Regions from separate parts of the Halomonas sp. CSM-2 genome, predicted to be linked through region 2. Evidence: predicted binding sites of a transcription regulator. Region 2 holds the regulator's gene; each other region holds the start of a gene.

The links. Region 2 encodes sigma-54, which starts transcription at its own class of promoters, with help from an activator protein. Its sites were predicted from a motif close to TGGCACNNNNNTTGCTNT; they were not measured.
Region 1: B7L15_RS10310 (formate/nitrite transporter family protein) is a predicted target of sigma-54. The motif match lies at 2,208-2,225, and genes of this name have one in related genera.
Region 3: glnL (nitrogen regulation protein NR(II)) is a predicted target of sigma-54. The motif match lies at 2,064-2,081, and genes of this name have one in related genera.
Region 4: B7L15_RS06485 (NarK family nitrate/nitrite MFS transporter) is a predicted target of sigma-54. The motif match lies at 2,471-2,488, and genes of this name have one in related genera.

Annotation. Positions count from the first base shown of each region.
Region 1 is NZ_NBYR01000010.1:75,303-80,480, reverse strand. It holds gene B7L15_RS10325 (IS1595 family transposase) at 1-224, opposite strand, end outside; gene B7L15_RS10320 (alpha/beta fold hydrolase) at 326-1,006, shown strand; gene B7L15_RS10315 (MipA/OmpV family protein) at 1,003-1,767, opposite strand; gene B7L15_RS10310 (formate/nitrite transporter family protein) at 2,377-3,189, shown strand; gene cynS (cyanase) at 3,262-3,702, shown strand; gene B7L15_RS10300 (fructosamine kinase family protein) at 3,706-4,545, opposite strand; gene tal (transaldolase) at 4,614-5,178, opposite strand, start outside.
Region 2 is NZ_NBYR01000005.1:91,543-96,720, reverse strand. It holds gene lptB (LPS export ABC transporter ATP-binding protein) at 1-728, shown strand, start outside; gene B7L15_RS05390 (RNA polymerase factor sigma-54) at 833-2,254, shown strand; gene hpf (ribosome hibernation-promoting factor, HPF/YfiA family) at 2,341-2,649, shown strand; gene B7L15_RS05380 (PTS sugar transporter subunit IIA) at 2,654-3,127, shown strand; gene rapZ (RNase adapter RapZ) at 3,204-4,085, shown strand; gene B7L15_RS05370 (HPr family phosphocarrier protein) at 4,142-4,411, shown strand; gene pmbA (metalloprotease PmbA) at 4,433-5,178, opposite strand, start outside.
Region 3 is NZ_NBYR01000003.1:149,767-154,944, forward strand. It holds gene glnA (glutamate--ammonia ligase) at 1-1,333, shown strand, start outside; gene B7L15_RS03570 (DUF4124 domain-containing protein) at 1,414-1,944, shown strand; gene glnL (nitrogen regulation protein NR(II)) at 2,151-3,209, shown strand; gene ntrC (nitrogen regulation protein NR(I)) at 3,206-4,636, shown strand; gene B7L15_RS19300 (DUF6435 family protein) at 4,659-4,835, opposite strand; gene B7L15_RS03585 (YqiA/YcfP family alpha/beta fold hydrolase) at 4,926-5,178, opposite strand, start outside.
Region 4 is NZ_NBYR01000006.1:89,283-94,460, reverse strand. It holds gene B7L15_RS06490 (nitrate regulatory protein) at 1-894, opposite strand, end outside; gene B7L15_RS06485 (NarK family nitrate/nitrite MFS transporter) at 962-2,314, opposite strand; gene B7L15_RS06480 (patatin-like phospholipase family protein) at 2,611-3,657, opposite strand; gene B7L15_RS06475 (murein L,D-transpeptidase catalytic domain family protein) at 3,683-4,405, opposite strand; gene B7L15_RS06470 (L,D-transpeptidase family protein) at 4,533-5,178, shown strand, end outside.

The DNA of each region.
Region 1 (5,178 bases), on a different contig from region 2:
TCGGGATTCCGGCACCGATATCGCTGTAGGCCACCGCTGCGTCCCCACTTGGCAGGGTGTTCACTGCCACAGTGCGGGCATGGAAGGTGAGGTCTGACGGTTTCGAGCAGGGTGTCCGCTTGGGAGCTTATTTGACCAAGTAGCTGATCTGCAAGGTATTTTTTGAGATCAACAGGGAGAGAAGCCAGGGTCTGCTCAAGGGCTATGAGGTCTGCTTGCTTCATGGTGTGCTCCAGAGGCAAACTGCATATACAGTAGTTTATACAGTATTTTTGAAGCACGCCAACAGCAGATACCAACATAGCCTTACTTATACAGCCACTATGTGACGATCGCGTTGGCGGTACTCGACCATTTCCACATTGAGAGCGCTAACTGGGTCGGCACGTCGATGGGCGGTTTGCTCGGCATGCTGCTGGCCGCTGATGAAAACACCGCGCAGCGAATTCGCTGCCTGGTTCTCAATGACGTAGGCCCCGAGCTGGACAGCCAGACGCTGGCCGAAATGGCAACCTACTTTAGCGTGCTCAAACGTTTTTTGACGCTCAGTGAGCTACAACAGGCACTTGAGCAACATTACCAGGGGTTTGGTGACCTCAGCCGCTTTGAGTGGCAGCAGATGGCACTAAGCAGTGCCCGCCGGCTGCCTGATGGCAGTTGGAGCTTTCATTACGATCCCCGCATAAGCGAGCAGTTTGTTCACGATACGCCCCGCGACACATGGCGCGACTGGCAGCAAATCCGCTGCCCGCTAATGGTTATTCGGGGTGAACATTCCACGCTACTTCGTGCCGGGAGTGTAGAACGCATGCAGGTCGACCAGCCGCATATGGAAACGCTTGAGGCGCCGGGATGTGGCCATGCCCCTATGCTCAACAATGATCAGCAGGTGGCTCCCCTCAAGCGCTTTCTGAGCCGCTATGGCGACATTGCCTCTCCCCAGACAGCTACCCCGGGGCAGCGGATCAGTCGTTGGTGGCAACGTCTGATCCACCCTCGCGGCTAAAAATGATAGTTGATCAGCGCACCACCCATCACTTGGGTCTTGTCACCCACGTCATCCACGATCGGGCTGTCCGCGGCATCGCCTGTTAACCGCGTCACGCCGAGTAACCCCGTTACCGACCAATCGCGGGTCAGGTAATAGCTCAGGCGGCTGTTCAGCCCGTAACGGACATAGCCATCGTTCGGGCGGTAGATGGCTAGCCCTGAGCGCGCACTTTCTGCTGGCGAAATGCCGAACATGTCGCGAGTCCAGTCATCGCTTGAGTAGGTCAACTCAGGACCAATCGAAAACGCCATTTGCTGAGACAGCATGGTGCGCCAGTTGACTTTCAGGTCAGCTTCATAGCCGTCTACATCGCCGCCTAGAGGAGCTTTCGTCGCGGCTTCCAGCCCCCACGGGCCGTTTGAATAGCGGACACGTACGCCCGCCGCTGCACCATCGTCTACCTCGTCAAGGCCGCTTAGCTCGCCATCGTTATCACGCCCCGGCAGGTAGGTGATGAACGGTGAAACCTTCCAGTTTCCCTGGCGAAGTAAATTCCAGCCAATACCATCACGGACACTGGCATAAAAGGTATCACCATAGGTAACGCTGGCACTTGGCCAGCCACGCGTTTCATTTTTGTCGCTACCCAGATAGTCGGGAACGCTAAATACACCGGCGCCAACGCTGCCTTCCCACTGGGCCAAAGCGCTACCCGATGCAACCATCAGCAACGTGGATAGCGTAAAATATGATAGGGCAGATAGTCTCGATCTCATGGTTAAAACCCACTGTTATCATTTAGGTTTGGAAGCAATGCCTTAACCAACCAAAGGCCGTCTTCCTTGACGTAAGCAATCAGCGACAAATCCTGACCAGGAATGGCCAGCTGCAAATGAATTGACGATCAGCGTGGCGCAGGAGCCACGCCTAACATACATTTATGTATGTAAGCTAGCATTCGCCTTCATTTCCGTCAATTTAACTTCTCCCACCGAATCAACGCTACCACCGAGACAATCAACGACAGAACGGCCTTCTTGCAACAAGATCGTGCACAGCCCACAAGCGTGCCCCTCAGTGGTGCAGCCCTCACCGAGCAAGCCTTGCGATGGCTGATTCTCACCACACCACTGGAAAATATAAATTCGACCTTAAAAAAAATAAATCAATGAAATAAATCGATTTTACGATTTTCTCAGCCCTCCAGTTAATAAATTGGCATGCCAAATGCAGCACCCTGACAACGAGCTCAGCGCCTGCAATACCCAGATCCAATCGAAGAGCTAACTCAAAAAGCTAACGCAAAGGGCTAAAGACTAAAGGACTAACACTGGACATTCAGGCGCGGCGTTAATCAACCGAAAATGACACAGGAAAACCTATTCATGTCATATCTAATGCCAAGTGAGTTTGTTACCAAGCTGGTAGACCAGGGTGAAGCGAAAGTCTATATGGGCACCCGGGATACGCTTATTCGCGCCTTCATGGCGGGGGCCACCCTGGCGTTGGCGGTTATTTTCGCCATTACTATCGCCACCCAAACAGGTAATTTCCTGATTGGAGCGCTGCTCTTTCCCGTGGGCTTTGTCATGCTCTACTTGATGGGTTATGACCTGCTCACCGGGGTTTTCACGCTGGTTCCAATCGCCTGGCTCGATAAACGACCCGGGGTCACCCTGCCACGGATGCTCAGGTGCTGGGGGCTGGTAGGACTTGGTAACCTGGGGGGCGCCTTGTTCATTGCCACGTTTGGCTATATGAACTTCACCATGGGCGGCACTGAGGAAATCAACGCCGTCGGCCAGACCATGATGTCTGTCGGTGAAAGCCGTACTGTGGGTTACCAGGATGCTGGCCTAGCCGGTTGGATTGTGCTTTTCCTGAGGGGCATGTTCTGCAACTGGATGGTTTCCATGGGGGTTGTGGGTGCCGCCATCTCGACAACGGTATCCGGCAAGATCATGGCCATGTGGATGCCGATCATTGTGTTCTTCTATCTTGGCTTCGAGCATTCCGTGGTCAACATGTTCCTCTTCCCGATTGGCCTGATGATGGGCGCTGAATTTACGCTGTATCAATACATCATGTGGAATGAAATCCCCACGGTTCTGGGTAACTTGGTCGGTGGTCTGACATTGGTCGGTCTGGTTCTTTACACCACCCACGTGCGTACCCAGCCCAAGAAAAATTTATCTTGATCGAGATCCATTGTCTTAAAACAGCTAACAAAACAGGGCGCCATGCGCCCTTTACCACACGGGAGAACTCTCATGGATAAACTTGAAATGCGCCACACCCTGCTTGCCGCCAAAGCGCGCAAGAAAATGAGCTGGGATGATATCGCCACCGCTTTCGGGATGTCGCCTGTGTGGGTAGCGTCAGCTTGCTATGGCATGAACAGCGCCAGCCCCGATATCGCCCAAAAGATCTGCAACACGCTGGATGTCGAGAGCGACGTTGCCGATGCCCTGGTGACATTCCCGACCAAGGTGTGGGATGAAGCCATCCCACAGGACCCCTTCATTTATCGGCTCTATGAAGTTGTCGGCGTATATGGCGAGACACTCAAGGATGTGGTGCAGGAGCAGTTTGGCGACGGCATCATGAGTGCTATCGATTTCACCATGGACGTCGATAAGGTGGAAGATCCCAAAGGCGACCGTGTTCTGCTTACCCTGAATGGCAAGTTTTTACCTTATAAGTCCTGGTAACGCCTACTTCTGGTACGCCTCGAGCGCGGTAATGCTGCGTTCAACGCCGCTGCGATAGCTCGCCCCAAAGAGCAGCAAATGATTAAGCAGCGGGTAGAGTTGAAATAACGCTTCACGCCTCGGCCAATCGGCCGGGGCGTCGCCGTTCCAGTAGGCCTCGAAAAAGCGTTCATCCAGAGAGCCAAATAGGGTCAACATGGCAATATCGACTTCCGGGTAGTGACGATATATCGCCGGGTCGATAATGGCGGGGCCACGCGGCGTGAACATCACATTGCCCGACCACAGATCGCCGTGCACCAGGCTCGCGGGCCTGTCGGGCAGCCAATCTTCCAACTCATGTGCCTGACGGGCGATGCGCTCATAAAGCTTTTTATCGAGCAAACCGCGCTGATAGCAGGCGTCGCCGAGAGGCAACAGCCGCCGCTCGCGCTGAAAAACACGCCCATCGTCCAACGGTGCATTGGGCTGAGGGGTGCTGCCACAGGCGTTATCCCAGTGCCAGCCATGTTGCTCACCGACGCTTGCGTGAAGCTCTTTGAGGCCTTCACCCAGCGCTGAACTATCGCGTCGGCCGGATGCTTCAAGCGTCTCCATTACCAGCCAGCTGTCGGAAAGGCCCAGCACCTGAGGGACAATCAAGATGGAACACGCTCCCTTTAACGCCCGCAGTGCCTCGGCTTCACCGCGCAGCCGCTGCGCGTCGTCATGTTTGACGACGACGCTGCCCTGTTCGGTATCAAGCTGATAGACGGCCGCAATATCGCCACCGCCAAGCGGCGTTAATGCGCCCTTGGGGGTAAGGTCGAGTGTTTCCAGTAACGCGTCTAGGGCCGAGTCCATTGCATGCTCCTGTGCGCTGAATGTCTGTCTATTATGACTGCCGACTGCCGACTGTCGGCGACGTCGACTCACCCGAGCCGCTGATGAATGAGCTTTTCCAGTTCAAGCTGGTCATCGTGGAAACGACGGATACCTTCCGCCAGCTTGTCGTTGGCCATCGCATCCTGATTGTGACCCCAGCGGAAATCAGCTTCACTCAAAGCCGGTAACGGCTGACCGTTGCCGGTATGTGCCGCAATCCGGGGCGTCACTTCACCTTCTGCCGAGGCCAGCTCTTCAAGCAATGCCGGGGAGATGGTCAACCGTGGGCAGCCCGCCAACGCCAGCACCTGGCCGGTGGTGCGGAAGCTGGCACCCATCACGACGGTATCGTAGCCGCCCTGATTAGCGCGTTCACAAACACCACGCACGAACAGAACACCCGGGTCGTTTTCTGGTGTGTAGTCATTGCCGGTGGCGTTCTTGTACCAGTCGGTCACGCGCCCCACGAAGGGCGAGATAAGAAACACGCCCGCATCAAGGCAGGCCTGGGCCTGGGCATCGCTGAACAGCAGCGTCAGGTTGCACTGAATGCCCTCTCGCTCGAGCACTTCGGCGGCGCGAATGCCCTCCCAGGTAGACGCCAGCTTGATC
Region 2 (5,178 bases):
CAACACGAACGCTATACGCCCGCCATTTGGCGAAAAGCTACAAGCGCCGACGCGTCGTAAAAGACATCAACCTGGATATCTCACAAGGCAGCATCGTCGGTTTGCTCGGCCCCAACGGCGCCGGTAAAACCACTTCATTCTACATGATTGTCGGCCTGGTCAAGGCAGATGCAGGCAGCGTCGGGATTGATAGCCTGGACCTTTCCCGAGCACCCATGCACGAGCGTGCCAAGGCAGGCATTGGCTATTTGCCCCAGGAGGCGTCGATCTTTCGCAAACTCTCCGTCGCCGACAACATCATGGCCATTTTACAAACCCGTCACGACCTGGATCGAGCCGGACGCGAAGCACGCCTGGAAACACTCCTGGAAGAGTTCCATATTACCCACATCCGCGACAATATGGGCATGAGCCTTTCCGGAGGCGAACGGCGCCGCGTCGAGATCGCCCGGTCCCTCGCGACAGAGCCTGCGTTCATCCTGCTTGATGAGCCTTTCGCAGGTGTAGACCCCATCTCCGTGGGCGATATCAAGTCGATCATCCGCGCCTTGAAGGAGCGAGGTATTGGCGTATTGATTACCGATCATAACGTGCGTGAAACGCTGGATATTTGCGATGTGGCGTATATCGTCGGCGACGGGCATATTATCGCCAGCGGTTCGCCGGCCGCCATTCTTGACAACCAGGAGGTGCGTGACGTTTACCTAGGTGCTGATTTCCGTCTCTAAAGCCAGCAGTGGCATATTTATTGCCGATGGCATACTTATTGCACTTGCACCCAAACACAACTCGCACTAGGGTGGATGCTTTCCGATAAACGAGTGGTTCTCAGATGGTCATGAAAGCTTCTCTTCAACTGCGGATCGGCACTCAGCTCACCATGACACCCCAGCTGCAGCAGGCAATTGCCCTGCTACAGCTATCAACGCTCGATTTACGCCAGGAAATCCAGCAAGCGCTTGACGCCAACCCCATGCTCGAGCAGGAAGATGAGTTCAGCGAAAGCGAGCAAGCTGACAGCGAGCCGGAAGCAAGCGAGTGGGCAGATAGCATTCCCAAGGAGCTATCCGTCGATAGCGACTGGTCAGATACCTATCAGGATACGATGGGCAGTGGCAGCACAAGTAGCGAGGGACCTGACTTCGAGCGCCAGGCCACCGGGCAAACGCTGCATGGCCACCTCCTCTGGCAACTCGCCATGACCGATTTGAGCCAACGTGAACAGTTGGTGGCCGAGAGCCTGATTGACGCACTGGATGCTAACGGTTATCTCACCCAGCCCCTTGCCGATATCCGCGAAGGACTGCGAGACCAGGGCGTGGAAGGCCTCAGCCAGCGCGAGGTTGAAACTATTCTACTGCGACTGCAACAGTTCGAGCCCACCGGCATCTTCGCCCGCGATCTTCGCGAATGCCTGATGCTTCAGCTCGCCGCACTACCCGGTGACACACCGCTGCTGATTCCTGCGCGGCGTCTGGTTCGCCAGTTCCTTGAAGCGCTGGGTAAAAATGATCAGCGCCTCCTCAAGCGAAGACTCGGCCTGGACGATGTGCAACTCGATGACGTCATCCAACTGATCAGAAGCCTGGACCCGCGCCCCGGCAGCGTTTACAGCGCCACTGACGATAGCTACGTGATTCCCGACCTGGTAGTTCGCCACGATAACGAAGGCTGGCACCTCGAACTCAACCCAGAGGCCTTACCCAAGCTCAGGATTCAACCCGACTACGCTAGCCTGATCAAGCGCGCCGACAAGAGTCATGATAACCAGTTCCTCAAGGATCACTTGCAGGAAGCCCGCTGGCTGATCAAAAGCCTCTCCAGCCGCAACGACACCCTGTTACGCGTCGGCCGCGAAATCATCACTCGCCAGATCGGCTTTCTCGAACACGGCGAAGAGGCCATGAAACCGCTTATCCTGGCCGATATTGCCGATGCGGTAGAGATGCATGAGTCGACCATCTCTCGCGTCACCACCCAGAAGTTCATCCATACACCGCGGGGCATTTTCGAGCTTAAATACTTCTTTTCCAGCCAGATCAGTGGCCAGGACGGCGACAGCCACTCCAGCACGGCCATTCGCGCTCGTCTCAAAAAACTGATTCAGGAAGAACCCCCCGGCAAACCTTTGTCAGATAGCCGTCTTGTCATCCTGCTGGAGGAAGCCGGCATCCACGTGGCACGTCGCACGGTTGCCAAATACCGCGAAGGCATGGGCATCCCTTCGTCCAGCGAACGGCGTCGCTTACGTTAAGCAAACGGAAACTCAACACAAGGGCTTTGCTTAACGCCAAAAAGGGTTACAATCGAAGGACAGTCCGACGGATAAGGAGTACGTCAATGCAAGTCAATATCACCGGTCATCATGTAGATCTGACTGACGCCTTGCGTGACTATGTCAACGAAAAGCTGGAACGCGTTGAGCGCCATTACGACAACATCACCACCGTGCAGGTAACGCTCTCGGTCGAAAAAGAGCGTCAACAGGCCGCCTGCACACTCCACGCTGCTGGGGCTGACTTGCATGCTGAGGCCCTCGATAATGACATGTACGCCGCCATCGACGCCCTGGCGGACAAGATTGATCGACAGCTCGTTAAGCATAAGGAAAAAGCACAAGCCCGCGCCCAGGGCGCAGGTGTGCGTTAATTCAATGACGTTGGCCACAATCCTCCCCCCGGAACGCGTTCTCTACGATGTGCCCGGGGGCAGCAAAAAAAGGGTGCTGGAGTTTTTCAGCACCTTTATCGCACAAAACATTCCCAGCCTCGACAGCCAGGAAGTGTTCAGCCGTTTGATTGGTCGTGAACGCCTCGGCAGTACGGGGATTGGCAACGGCGTGGCGATTCCCCATGCTCGAAGCCCGCACTGTGATTCACCTATCGCCGGCTTTCTCAAACTCAATGAAGCGGTCGACTTTGACGCCATTGATGGCGACCCGGTTGACCTGGTGTTTGTTCTTCTCGTGCCTGAAGAAGCCGACGACACCCACCTCGCACTGCTGGGACAAGTTGCTTCCATCATGAATGATGCCGACACGCGCCAGCAGCTACGTAAGTCGGGTAGTCAACGTGAATTGCTGGACCTCATCTCCGCCAAGATACGCGACCAGGCGGCCAGCCTTTAATAGGTCGGCACGTAATGAACCGTCCTGACCAAGGGGCGTTTATCCAAGTCGCTTGACCGCAAGCAAGAGAGCCTTCATGCAACTCGTCATTATTAGTGGCCGATCGGGGTCAGGCAAATCGATAGCCTTACAGGCACTGGAAGATCTGGGTTATTACGCCATTGATAACCTGCCCGCCATGCTATTGGACTCGCTGGTGGATGAGTTGCGTGATCAGGGTGATCGCTCCCACTTGGCTGTCAGCATTGATGCACGCAATCTGCCAGGCGCACTTGCCAAACTTCCAGAACTGCTCAAAGAGCTTCGACAGCGGACCATCAAGTGCCAGATCGTGTATCTCACCACCGACGCACGTATTTTACTGGAGCGCTATTCAGCCACTCGCAGGCGGCATCCGCTCACGCGCAACAGCAGTCTCACGCTAGAAGAAGCCATCGACAAAGAAGAGCAAACGCTGCACGAGATACGCGATCTGGCCGATTTGACCATCGACACAACGCGGCTTTCAGTCCATGACCTTCGTCGGCGCATCACCGACCAAGTCGCCCATCAGCGGCGCGATGAGCTAACGCTGACCTTCGAGTCCTTCGGCTATAAGCGCGGCGTTCCGCTGGATGCCGATATTGTCTTTGATGTCCGTTGCCTGCCAAACCCCTACTGGGACCCTGTGCTACGAGGCTCCACTGGCCGCGATGCCGACATCATTGCGTTTTTATCCAGCTACCCACTGGTCGATGACATGACCAGCGATATTCAGGCATGGCTTGAACGCTGGCTGCCCGCCTACCAGCATAGCCAGCGCAGCTACATGACCATTGCGATCGGCTGTACCGGCGGTCAGCATCGCTCCGTGTATATGGCTGAACAACTGGCGCAACGCATCGCCAGCCAACAGGGCGAAGTAAAATTACGCCACCGCGAGCTAGGCTTGCAGTACACGGTTAACGCGCCGCTTTAAGTTCGAGCCACATTGACCCGCTATCACGAAGACCCTCATAGCCAAAAGGAACCAGGGTGCCAGAACGTAGACTTACCCTCACTAACCAACGCGGTCTTCACGCGCGGGCCGCCACGAAGCTTGTTCAGTGCAGTCAACAATTTGACGCCAACGTACGCATTTGCAAACAGCAACAGGAAGCCGATGCCGCCAATATCATGGCACTGCTGATGCTAGCGGCGCCCTGTGGCACGGAGCTATGCATCAAGGCAGAAGGCGATGACGCCGAACAGGCGCTGGATGCCATTCAATCGCTGTTCGACGCTCGCTTTGACGAAGACAAGTAAAGCCCTGCCTTCAACGCTTGGTTAGTTACCGGCGATGGTCATGCCATCAATCAACCAGCTACCGGAATGGATGCTACCCCGGCGGTCGATATCATCTCCCACGCCTACCAGGCCTCCGAACATACGCTCCAGGTTGCCCGCAATAGTGAACTCCTCGATCGGGTATTGAACCACGCCTTTCTCGACCCAGAAACCGGCCGCACCGCGGGAATAATCGCCGGTCACGCCATTGATTCCCTGCCCCATCAGCTCAGTCACCCAGACACCAGTGCCCATTTGCTCGAACAGGGCTGCCGGGCTGGATAACGGCGCGGTAATGCGCAAATTGCGCGCGCCGCCAGCATTACCCGTGGTACTCATTCCCAAACGCCGTGCGCTGTAGGAGGACAACATATAGCTTGCTATCTGGCCGTTTTCGATAAAGCGGTTGTTGCGCGTTTGAACACCTTCTCCGTCGAAGGGTGAGCTCGCCGTCGCGCCGATTTCCATGGGTCGTTCTTCCAGGCTGAACCAATCGGGAAACAGCGCGGTATCGAGTCGATCACACAGAAATGAGGCCTGACGGTATAGCGCACCGCCTGCCAGCGCGCCCATCAGATGGCCCACCAGACCACTGGCCAGACTTGGATCGAACAACACCGGATACGTACCGGTAGGTGGCCGTTTGGCCCCCAGCCGACGCAACGTACGTCTCGCCGCTTCGCGGCCTACCGTCGCCGGGTCGGTTAACTGCCCAGGATCACGTGCCGAGGTATAGTCCATGTCGC
Region 3 (5,178 bases), on a different contig from region 2:
CGGTAAAGAGCAGCACGTGACCGTGCCTGCCCGCGATGTGGACGAAGAGTTTTTCGAAAACGGTCAGATGTTTGATGGTTCGTCCATCAACGGCTGGAAGGGCATCAACGAATCCGACATGATTCTGCGCCCCGAAGATGGCACTGCCTATCTCGATCCGTTCACTGAAGATGCCACGCTGGTATTGCGCTGTGACATTATCGAACCGGCCACCATGCAGGGCTATGACCGTGACCCACGCTCCATTGCCAAGCGCGCCGAGGCGTACCTGCAGTCAACCGGTCTTGGCGACACGGCTTTCTTCGGTCCTGAGCCCGAGTTTTTCATCTTTGACGAAGTCCACTGGAAATCCGACATCCAGGGCGCCATGTACAAGATCACGTCTGAAGAAGGTGCATGGGCCACGGACAGCCAGGTAGAAGGTGGCAATCTGGGCCACCGTCCGCGTGTTAAAGGCGGCTACTTCCCGGTTCCACCGGTCGACAGCTTCCACGATATCCGTGGTGCCATGTGTAACACCCTGGAAGCGATCGGCCAGTCGGTAGAAGTTCACCACCACGAAGTTTCCAACGCTGGTCAGAACGAAATCGGTGTGAAGTTCAACACGCTGGTGAAGAAAGCCGACGAAGTTCAGGAAATGAAGTATGTGATCCACAACGTGGCGCATGCCTACGGCAAAACGGCAACCTTCATGCCGAAGCCGCTGGTGGGTGATAACGGTTCGGGCATGCACGTTCACCAGTCGTTCTGGAAGGACGGTACCAACCAGTTCGCAGGCGACGAGTACGCGGGTCTCTCCGAAATGGCGCTTTACTATATTGGCGGCATCATCAAGCACGCCCGTGCCCTGAACGCCTTCACCAACGCTTCTACCAACTCGTACAAGCGCCTGGTACCGGGTTTCGAGGCACCGGTCATGCTGGCTTACAGTGCCCGTAACCGTTCGGCATCCATTCGTATTCCGTACACGGCCAGCCCGAAAGGCAAGCGTGTTGAAACCCGCTTCCCTGACCCGACGGCCAACCCGTACCTGGCTTTTGCGGCGATGCTGATGGCCGGTATCGACGGCATCAAGAACAAGATTCACCCTGGCGACGCCATGGACAAGAACTTGTACGACCTGCCGCCGGAAGAAGGCAAGTCGGTACCCACCGTGGCAAGCAGCCTGGATCAGGCGCTGGAAGCGCTGGACACCGACCGGGCCTTCCTGACCGAAGGTGGCGTGTTCACCGACGAAATGATCGATGCCTACATCGAACTCAAGATGGAAGACGTGGAGCGGATCCGCATGACCACGCATCCGGTCGAGTTTGATATGTATTATAGCTGCTAACAACAGCGGCTAATCTCACCTATGTGGTGCAGATGATCCTAAACCCCGCCACGGCGGGGTTTTTTAGTTGAGGGGGACGCATGTTGCGCAAGGTGTTAATGGCGCTGACCAAAGGCTGGGGCATCGGCCTTGGTCTGGTGCTGGCCGTATGGGTGGATGTTACGGCTGCATCATCAACCGTCTATCGAGTGGTCGATGAACACGGCAATGTCACCTTTTCCGACACCCCGAGCGAGGGTGGGGAAGCGCTTGAGCTGGCGCCGTTGCCTGGATTGCCAAGCGAATACGCCGAGAGGTCCGATGAGCCACCGGCCACCTCACCTGGCCAGCCCTTCATGCCTTACGACCGCTTCCAGATTCGCTCGCCAAGCGATGGCACCGAGGTGGGTGCCGACACGCCGGTAATGCTGAGTATTAGCCCCCGGTTACGTGATGATCATCGGGTACAGCTGCGGGTGAATGGCAAGCTTAGCCAGTCGGCGCTGCACAGCGATGTGTTCTGGTTGGCAAACTTGCCCACCGGTCGGCATCGGCTTCAGGCTGAGCTATTGGATAGCCATGGGCGACGGCAGCACCGCACAAACACGGTGACGATTGTGGTGGCAGAATAGCGTCAATGCGCCATTATGGTGCATGTGGTCGCTGGAAGCGTCGATGACCTGCGCTAAAACGACTCGCCATGCACCGCCACACGGCGCAAGTGCCGTGCAAATCAGCACGCTGGCCCATTTGGCGCGCTTTTTGCAGTTCTCTCTACATCTTTCCAGCGGAAGGCTGACCCAAGATAATGGACGAGGCGACTTTGCAAGACATCACCATGCACCAGCGTTTACTTGAACACCTCACCACGGCGGTGCTGCTGCTGGACGGCCGCCTCAATGTGTGCTGGATGAATCCTGCCGCAGAGGCGTTGTTTGCCGTTAGCCTCAGCCGTGTGCGGGGGATGAGCCTGGACGAGATGCTGGGCGGTGATGAAAGCATCGATGAGGTGTTGGCCAAAGCCCGCGATGCGTTTCATCCCTTTACCCAGCGTGAGGCGCGCATTACGCCGCTGAATCGCGATCCGCTCACCGTCGACTATACGGTAACCCCCCTGTCCGACACGGAACTGTTGCTGGAGGTCGAGCCCCGCGACCGGCTGATGCAGATTTCCCGCGAGGAGGCGCTCACCACCCGCCAGGAAACTATCAAGGTGCTGGCGCGCGGCCTTGCTCACGAAGTCAAAAACCCGTTGGGTGGTATTCGTGGCGCGGCGCAGTTGCTTGAACGCGATCTGGATAACCCGGCGCTGCGTGAATTTACCCATATCATCGTCGAAGAAGTTGACCGGCTACGGGACATGGTGGATTCCATGCTGGGGCCCAATTACATCGTCAAACACGAGCCGGTCAATATTCACAAGGTGCTCGAACGTGTGCGTTCATTGCTGATCGCTGAGCACCCTTGGGTCGATATTCAACGGGATTACGATCCCAGCCTGCCGGACCTGTTCGGCGATGAAGCGCAGATGATCCAGGCGGTGCTGAATGTGGCCCGCAATGCGGTTCAGGCCATGGGCGATGCCGAGACGCCGACACCGACGCTGGCGTTGCGCACCCGTGCGCGCCGCCAGTTTACGTTGGGCGCCGAGCGGCACCGCCTGGTCAGCGAGGTGGGCATTATCGACAATGGCCCCGGCATTCCCGGCTCCCTGCAAGAAACCCTGTTTTATCCGATGGTCTCGGGCCGTGCCGAAGGCAGCGGGCTTGGACTGTCGATCGCCCAATCAATTTTGCACCAACATCAAGGACTGATCGAATGCGACTCACGCCCAGGGCGCACCGAATTTCGTTTATTGATTCCCTTGGTTATTAATGTCACCGGAGAAGCGTCATGACAGAGCCTGCCCGTAATGATGTTGCGCGGGTCGTCATTGTTGACGATGACCGTGCGATTCGCTGGGTACTTGAACGTGCGCTGGCGCAACCCGATCTCGAGGTTGAATGTATCGAGCGTGCCGACACGGCCCTTTCCCGCTTGCTCGAGAGTCCGCCGGATGTCCTGGTTACCGATATTCGCATGCCGGGAATTGATGGCCTGGACCTGATGGCCCGGGTACGCGAGGCCCACCCCGATTTGCCGGTGATCGTGATGACCGCGCATTCGGACCTGGACAGCGCCGTGGCGTCTTATCAAGGCGGCGCCTTCGAATATCTACCCAAGCCGTTTGACGTGGATGAGGCGCTGGCGCTGGTGCGTCGTGCCATTGCCCATGCGCGCGAACGTCAGCGCCCGGTCACGGTGCCGGAGGGGCTCAACGCGGAAATTATCGGTGAAGCCCCTGCCATGCAGGAGGTTTTCCGGGCGATCGGGCGTTTGTCTCATTCGCATATTACCGTGCTGATCAATGGCGAGTCGGGCACCGGTAAAGAACGTGTTGCCGAGGCGCTACATCAGCACAGCCCGCGCCAGGGCAAGCCGTTCATTGCGCTGAACATGGCGGCGATTCCGCGGGACTTGATCGAGTCCGAGCTGTTCGGCCATGAGAAAGGGGCCTTTACCGGTGCCACTTCACAGCGTCAGGGGCGCTTTGAGCAGGCCAATGGCGGCACGCTGTTTCTGGATGAAATTGGCGATATGCCGGCTGAAACCCAGACGCGGTTGCTGCGCGTACTGGCCGACGGCGAGTTCTATCGCGTGGGGGGGCATACGCCGACAAAAGTCGACGTGCGGATTATCGCGGCCACCCACCAGAACCTTGAATCACTGGTCGACGATGGGCGCTTCCGGGAAGACTTGTTTCATCGCCTGAACGTCATTCGCATCCACTTGCCGAAGCTGGCCGAGCGCCGTGAGGATATCCCCAGGCTGACGAGTCACTTTCTGGCCGAGGCGGCCAAAGAGCTGTCCACGGATGTGAAAGTGCTGACCCCCGAAGCGGAAGCACATCTGACCCGCCTGCCCTGGCCGGGCAATGTTCGCCAGTTAGAAAACATCTGCCGCTGGCTGACGGTGATGGCCTCGGGACGTGAAGTGCTGGTAGAAGATTTGCCCGCGGAATTGCGCGCACCCAGCGCCTCTGAGTCAAGTGCCCACGGTGACTGGCGGAGCGCTTTTCGCGATTGGGCGGATCACGCCCTGGCAGAAGGCCACACCCATTTGCTGGAAGAGGCCGTGCCGGATTTCGAACGCATCTTGATAGAAACCGCGCTCAAGCACACCGGCGGGCGTAAGGGCGAGGCCGCAGAATTACTGGGCTGGGGGCGCAATACGTTGACCCGCAAACTGAAAACGCTGCTGCCTGCGCTGGCGGCGGACGAGTAGCGCAAGCCGCAATGAGCTTACGTTACTTGCCTTCTTGTTTCAGGCGTTCTATTTCAGCGAGCAGCGCATCGGCTTCCTCCGTCAAGGTGGCATTTGCCCGCATGTCACCGTTGCGTGATGCCTCCATGGCGGCTTGCAGCTTGCGTTCGTAGTCTTGCTGTAGCTTCTTTTTGGGGTCGCGCTTGAAAAGGCCAAACATGGACGCTCTCCTTCTGTGTGTACATTGTTTGTACACCCTTGGAGAGTGTTTGTCTAATGCTGCGACACCTTTACTCCTTACCTTTAGCGGCTAGCGGCGTGAACAGGCGATTGTACTGGCGTGCAGGACGGCGCTGCATCGCATCAGGAAGGCGTCAAAGTCGCTGAGCAAGGTGTCAAGGCTTTCGTGGAGGCGGTGATCGTCGTCCAGCATGCGCAACGACAGGCGCTGCCGTTCGGCCCAGTCAATGACCGGGCGAGGGGGAATCACGTCATCCTGCCAGCCGTGAATCACGTGAGTGCAACTGGCTTGGAGCGTGGGGGCGGTTTCCGGGTAATGCGGT
Region 4 (5,178 bases), on a different contig from region 2:
CTCCGTCTTGGCTTTTTCCAGCGCGACATTGGCTTGTTGTATCTTGCTATGGCACAGGGCGGTCAACTGAGCGTTGAAGGCATCTTCCACGTTTTTAATGCTGTCGATGCGCAGCGTGGTGAGCTCATACCAGGTTTCACCCAGTGAATCCGATGTGTCTGGATGCGAGGCCCGCTGGCGGGCAATATCGCGCAATTGATGGATGCCTGAGAGCGTGCGTGGCGACAGCTCCGCTTGCCAATGTTGCTGTGCTTCGGGAGAAGCGAATTCCTCAAAGGTATCAAAGCAGCGCTGCTGGTCGTCGATCAGTTGGCCAAGCAATGCACTATGGGCATCGTCAAAATACCCCTGGGTAAAGCCAAAGGCGCCGCATGCGCGTTCCTGTCCCGCCAGTTCTTTGCCTTGCATTAAATGGAAAATGGCGACCAGGGCGCGGGTGATGTCAGGGTCGACAGCCGTGTCGGCTGCTTCAAAGACAATCGCCAGCAGCCCGCTGGTCAATTGATTGAATGCCTGAGTTGCCGCGTCGGGTGTAATGGCTAAGGTGTCAATGGCGTGGCGCAGCGTGCTGAGTTCATCCAGCGCCGCCCATACCATGGCAATGCGGCGCAGCAGGCGCGCAGCCGCCTGGGGACGCGCTTCCTTGCTTAATGCCTCGAGGCGACGACGCATCAGTGCTTCGGCATCCTGGCTATGCTGGCGGTAAGTCGCGCGACGTTCTTTAAAGCGGCTGCCCTGGGAAACCAGGAAAACCGTCGACGCGCCCCGCTCACGCTGCAGCATGTGAATGAAGTGGCTGATGTCGCCCACAATGTCACAGGTTGTCGCCAGATGGGTCAGGTTGTCGATATCGCAGCGTTTGGCGGTTAACAGTAGCTGTTGAGCTGAAGACATAATGCGTTTCCTTTGTGCTCACCGCCATTGATTGCGCACTTCCCTGGAAGTGCGCAATCGGCGTCGTTTAGCGTAACGATAGGGCACCCGCCCCGGTATCGTCGCCCACCGCCTCTCGGTAGGCGGCTGCCTCTTCGGCTTCTTGCGCATCGGAGAAGCGTACCAGCAGGACGCACGAGGCCAAGGCCAGGACGGCTAACCCCAGGTAGAAGAGGCCTTGCTGATAGGTCAGGCTTTCACTGCGGAACAGGAAGGCGGCAGAGACGGCGCCAACGTTGCCGCCTGCGCCCACAATACCGGCCACCGCGCCCAGGGCTTTTTTATTGATGAAGGGTACCACCCCGTAAGTCGCACCTTCGGCCATCTGCACAAACAGGCTGAACACCAGCATGATACCGATCGCCAGGCTTAGTACATGCATTTGTGAAAAAGCGATCAGGGCGATGCCTTCACAAATGAGAGCGACCAGTAACCAGCGCACGCGCCCCTTCAGGCCCCCCAGTTTGGCAAACAAGTCAGAAAATATGCCGCCCAGCGTACGGGCAAAGATATTCATCAAGCCAAACAGGCCGGCAATCAGACCAGCGGTGGCAAGTGTCAGGTCAAAATTATCGAAAAAGTAGATGGCGGCGATGTTATTGATCGTCAGTTCCACCCCAAAACAAATCCCATACACGACGAACAGCGCCCACACGCGAATATCTTTTGCCGCGACGGTAAAGCTTTGTAGCGCGCCGTTTTCGCCGCTGGCGGGCGGTAGCTCGCCAAGAGCGCGCAGCTCGTCAAAGTTGCCATCGGGCGCATCCTGGGTAAATAGCCAATAAGCAATGCCGGTGAAGAACAGCACAACGCCTGGCACGACCATGGCTAACCGCCAGCCCAACGCCTCGTTAACTCCAAGCATCAACATACCGGCAAATATCAACGGCATGACGATCTGTGTCGTGCCGCCGCCCAGGTTCCCCCAGCCGGCACTGGTGGCGTTGGCGGTACCCACGACATTGGGCGCAAACATGATGGATGTATGGTATTGAGTGATAACGAACGACGCACCGATGGCCCCAATCGCCAGGCGCGCAAGCAGGAAGGTTTCAAAGCTGTCGGCCAGGCCGATGCCCATCACCGGGATGGAACCGAGCAGCAACAAGCCGGAATAGGTCTTGCGTGGCCCGAGACGGTCGCATAATACGCCGATCACCAGGCGGATAATGACGGTGATCGCGACCGAGGCGATGATGGTGTTACCGATCTGGGTCTGGGTGAGAGCTAGGTCTTCACGTACCACCGCCATGAGCGGCGCAATGCCAAACCAGCCAAAAAAACAGAGATGGAAAGCAAACCACGAAAAATGGAAAGCGCGCATTTGTGGCGTAGAGAAATTGAGCAACCGAATACGGTTGGCTTTGTTGCGAATATCCATGGGATGGCCTCACGGGTTCTGTTACGAGTTCAACACCCTGCGCGTGAACACGCAGCGTCATCGGTTCACGAGAACATGCCTTCTTCATTGAAGGTCAGGTTCGACGCACTCGTACCCGCTTGGGCCTGGTCCACGCCTACCACCACTGCTTACATTTATGCAAAGTGGTTGCCATGGTTATTTTTTATTATTTTAATCAGTTGGTTACTATTGAAGGGAGAGTGTTTGAGGAACAGGTTGAAAGATAAATATCATGCTAATGCTGCATCATTGGGCATCAGCAGGCCTGGTTTGGCTTAGTTTGGTGCTGTAGCAGGCGCCGGGCTTTCATCCAGATAGACATCGTCGATATCCAGCGTGGAGCGTTCGCCGAGCGCGTCGATGTTGTCTTCCAGCCAGCGGTCGGCGGCGGCATGGCCCTGTTCAAACAGGTGGCATAGAAAGGGCCACTCGGCATTCAGCTTGCTGGATACCGACAGTGGCAGTAACGCACCTTCACCGCTGATGCGGTGGAACAACGCCTGCTGATAGCAGTTCTCGATACCCTGGGCGTCAAGCACCTGTTTAAGCATGGCGATCATGCGCACCTCTTTGATCAGCGCTGAATTGAAGGTGATTTCATTAAGGCGGTTCATGATGGCTGACGCCGTGGTGGGTAAGTCGTCTCGTCGAATGGGGTTGATCTGAACGAGCAGAATATCGCGTGCGCTACATTCCTCCATCAGCGGGAAAAGCGCCGGATTCCCCATGTAGCCGCCATCCCAATAGGCTTCTCCGTCAATTTCAACGGCCTGGAACACAAATGGCAGGCAAGCGGAGGCCATGACCGCATCAAGGCTCATCTCATGCCGACGAAAGACCCGCTGCTTACCGGTACGGACGTTGGTGGCAGTAACGAAGAGTTTGAGCTGTTCACAGCGGCGGACCCGATCAAAGTCGATCCGTTCGGCCACAATGTTGCGTAGAGGATTCACGTTGAGAGGATTGAACTGATAGGGCGAGACCAGCCGACTCATCAGGTCCATGGCGATATAACCCGGCGAGTGTTCGAGACTCCAGTTCCCGGTCAGCTTGTCCAGCGGTGAGCGACGAATAGGGCTTGCCATCCCCGCTCGGCTGACGGCCCGCCAGAAATCGTGCAAGGCCTCGCGGGCGGTTTCTTTATCGCCCCGGGTGAGCGCGTCGGCCATGACCACGCCGTTCATCGCACCGGCACTGGTGCCGCTGATGCCCTCGATCTCGACCCTTGAGTCCGCCAGTAAGCGGTCAATGACGCCCCAGGTGTAGGCGCCATGAGAACCACCGCCCTGTAATGCCAGGTCTAACGATTTAGGTTGCGTCATCGACTTGCCTCCTGGGTATAAGTCGTTAAAAACGGTGGGCAAGTGACGGTGCGTTGGGGCAGTTGATCACCTGTGAGGTTGCCACCCATTCCTGGTCAGGGTAGTAGGCAAACACATAGTGGTCGCCCTTTAAGCTGTCGATCAAGGGGTAGGTGACTTCTTCGCGAACCGCCGGGCAGCCGTGGCTGCGACCCAGTCGCCCCGTCTGGTCAATAAAGGCTTCGCTGACATAGTCGGCACCGTGAATGACGATGGCTCGTTCGTAGGCGTTGTCGTTAACGTTGGTCTCCAGGCCTTCCAAGCGCAGTGAATAGCCATTGCGGCCGTAGTAACTGTTCATGGTCTTAAACAGCCCGATGCTGGATTGGTGGCTGTCGGGGATGTTGGAAAACGTCTCCGCCAGGGCGTCCCCCGACCCTTGACCGTGGGAGACGAGCTCTTGGAACATCAGTTCGTGCTGGGCCAGATCGAACACCCACAGCCGCGGCTCGGTTGACGGTAGAGAGTAATCGATCACCGCCAAGCGCTCGGCGTGAGGGTCGCGACAGCTGAGCGCTTTAGCAGCGAGGCGAAGCGCCTCCGGACTGGCGTCTGGCGCGAGCTGAAGCAGTTGGTGGTTTAACGGCAGAACGCCATTGGGCGGTGCGCTATCGATGTGGCTATAAAAACTGGAGGCATGGATCGGGAGTGACAATAACGTGGCGGGCAGGTAAATAAGCCAGGCACGCGGCGAAAAAAATGGCACCATATAAGTCCATCCTGAAAGATAGGTCCATACTGAAAAGTACAACGCGGTTAGGCAGTCACTAACGCGCTATGATAACAAGTAAGTACGTACATTATTGGGACAGCCATAGTAACGCAAGGAGAGGGCAATGAACGAGCGGCAGCCATTAAGACGATGGGCGATGGGGGTGGCGCTTTGCCTGAGCGTAGGTGCGGTGGGTGGTGCTGGTGCAGACACAACACCCATTAGCGACACGCTGGAAGTGCGTGTGACGGCGAGTGAACAACAGTTGCCGATCAAAAGTTTCTATCAATACCGCGATTATCAGCCTGTATGGACGACGGCGGCAAGCGTGGAAGCGCTTGTGGCAGGTCTCAATGCGCTTGAGCAGGACGGTATAAACCCTGAGAACTACGCGTCAGCGTCGCTCATGGAAGCGTTTGAGCGCAGCCAGGCAGGTGGGGAGTCTGCCCAGGTGACGTTTGAGTTGCAAGCGAGCCAGGCGCTTTTGCAGGCGCTTGATCATTTGAATCGTGGCCAGGTGAATCCCCGAGAGTTAAGTGCTCAATGGGATGCTGAGCGGCCATCGCGAGGTTACTCGATGGGGGCGGTGGCCAAGGCCGTTAATCAGATGGATATGGCGGCGGCGTTTGACCAGGCACGTCCGGACTCCTCGGCGTACCGTCGACTAAGAGCTGCGTTTATTGATTTCCAATCGCGGTCATTGCAGTCGAGCGTGCCTTACCTTGATCATCGTGAAGAATCGCTCAGACCTGGCGATCAACATGATGATG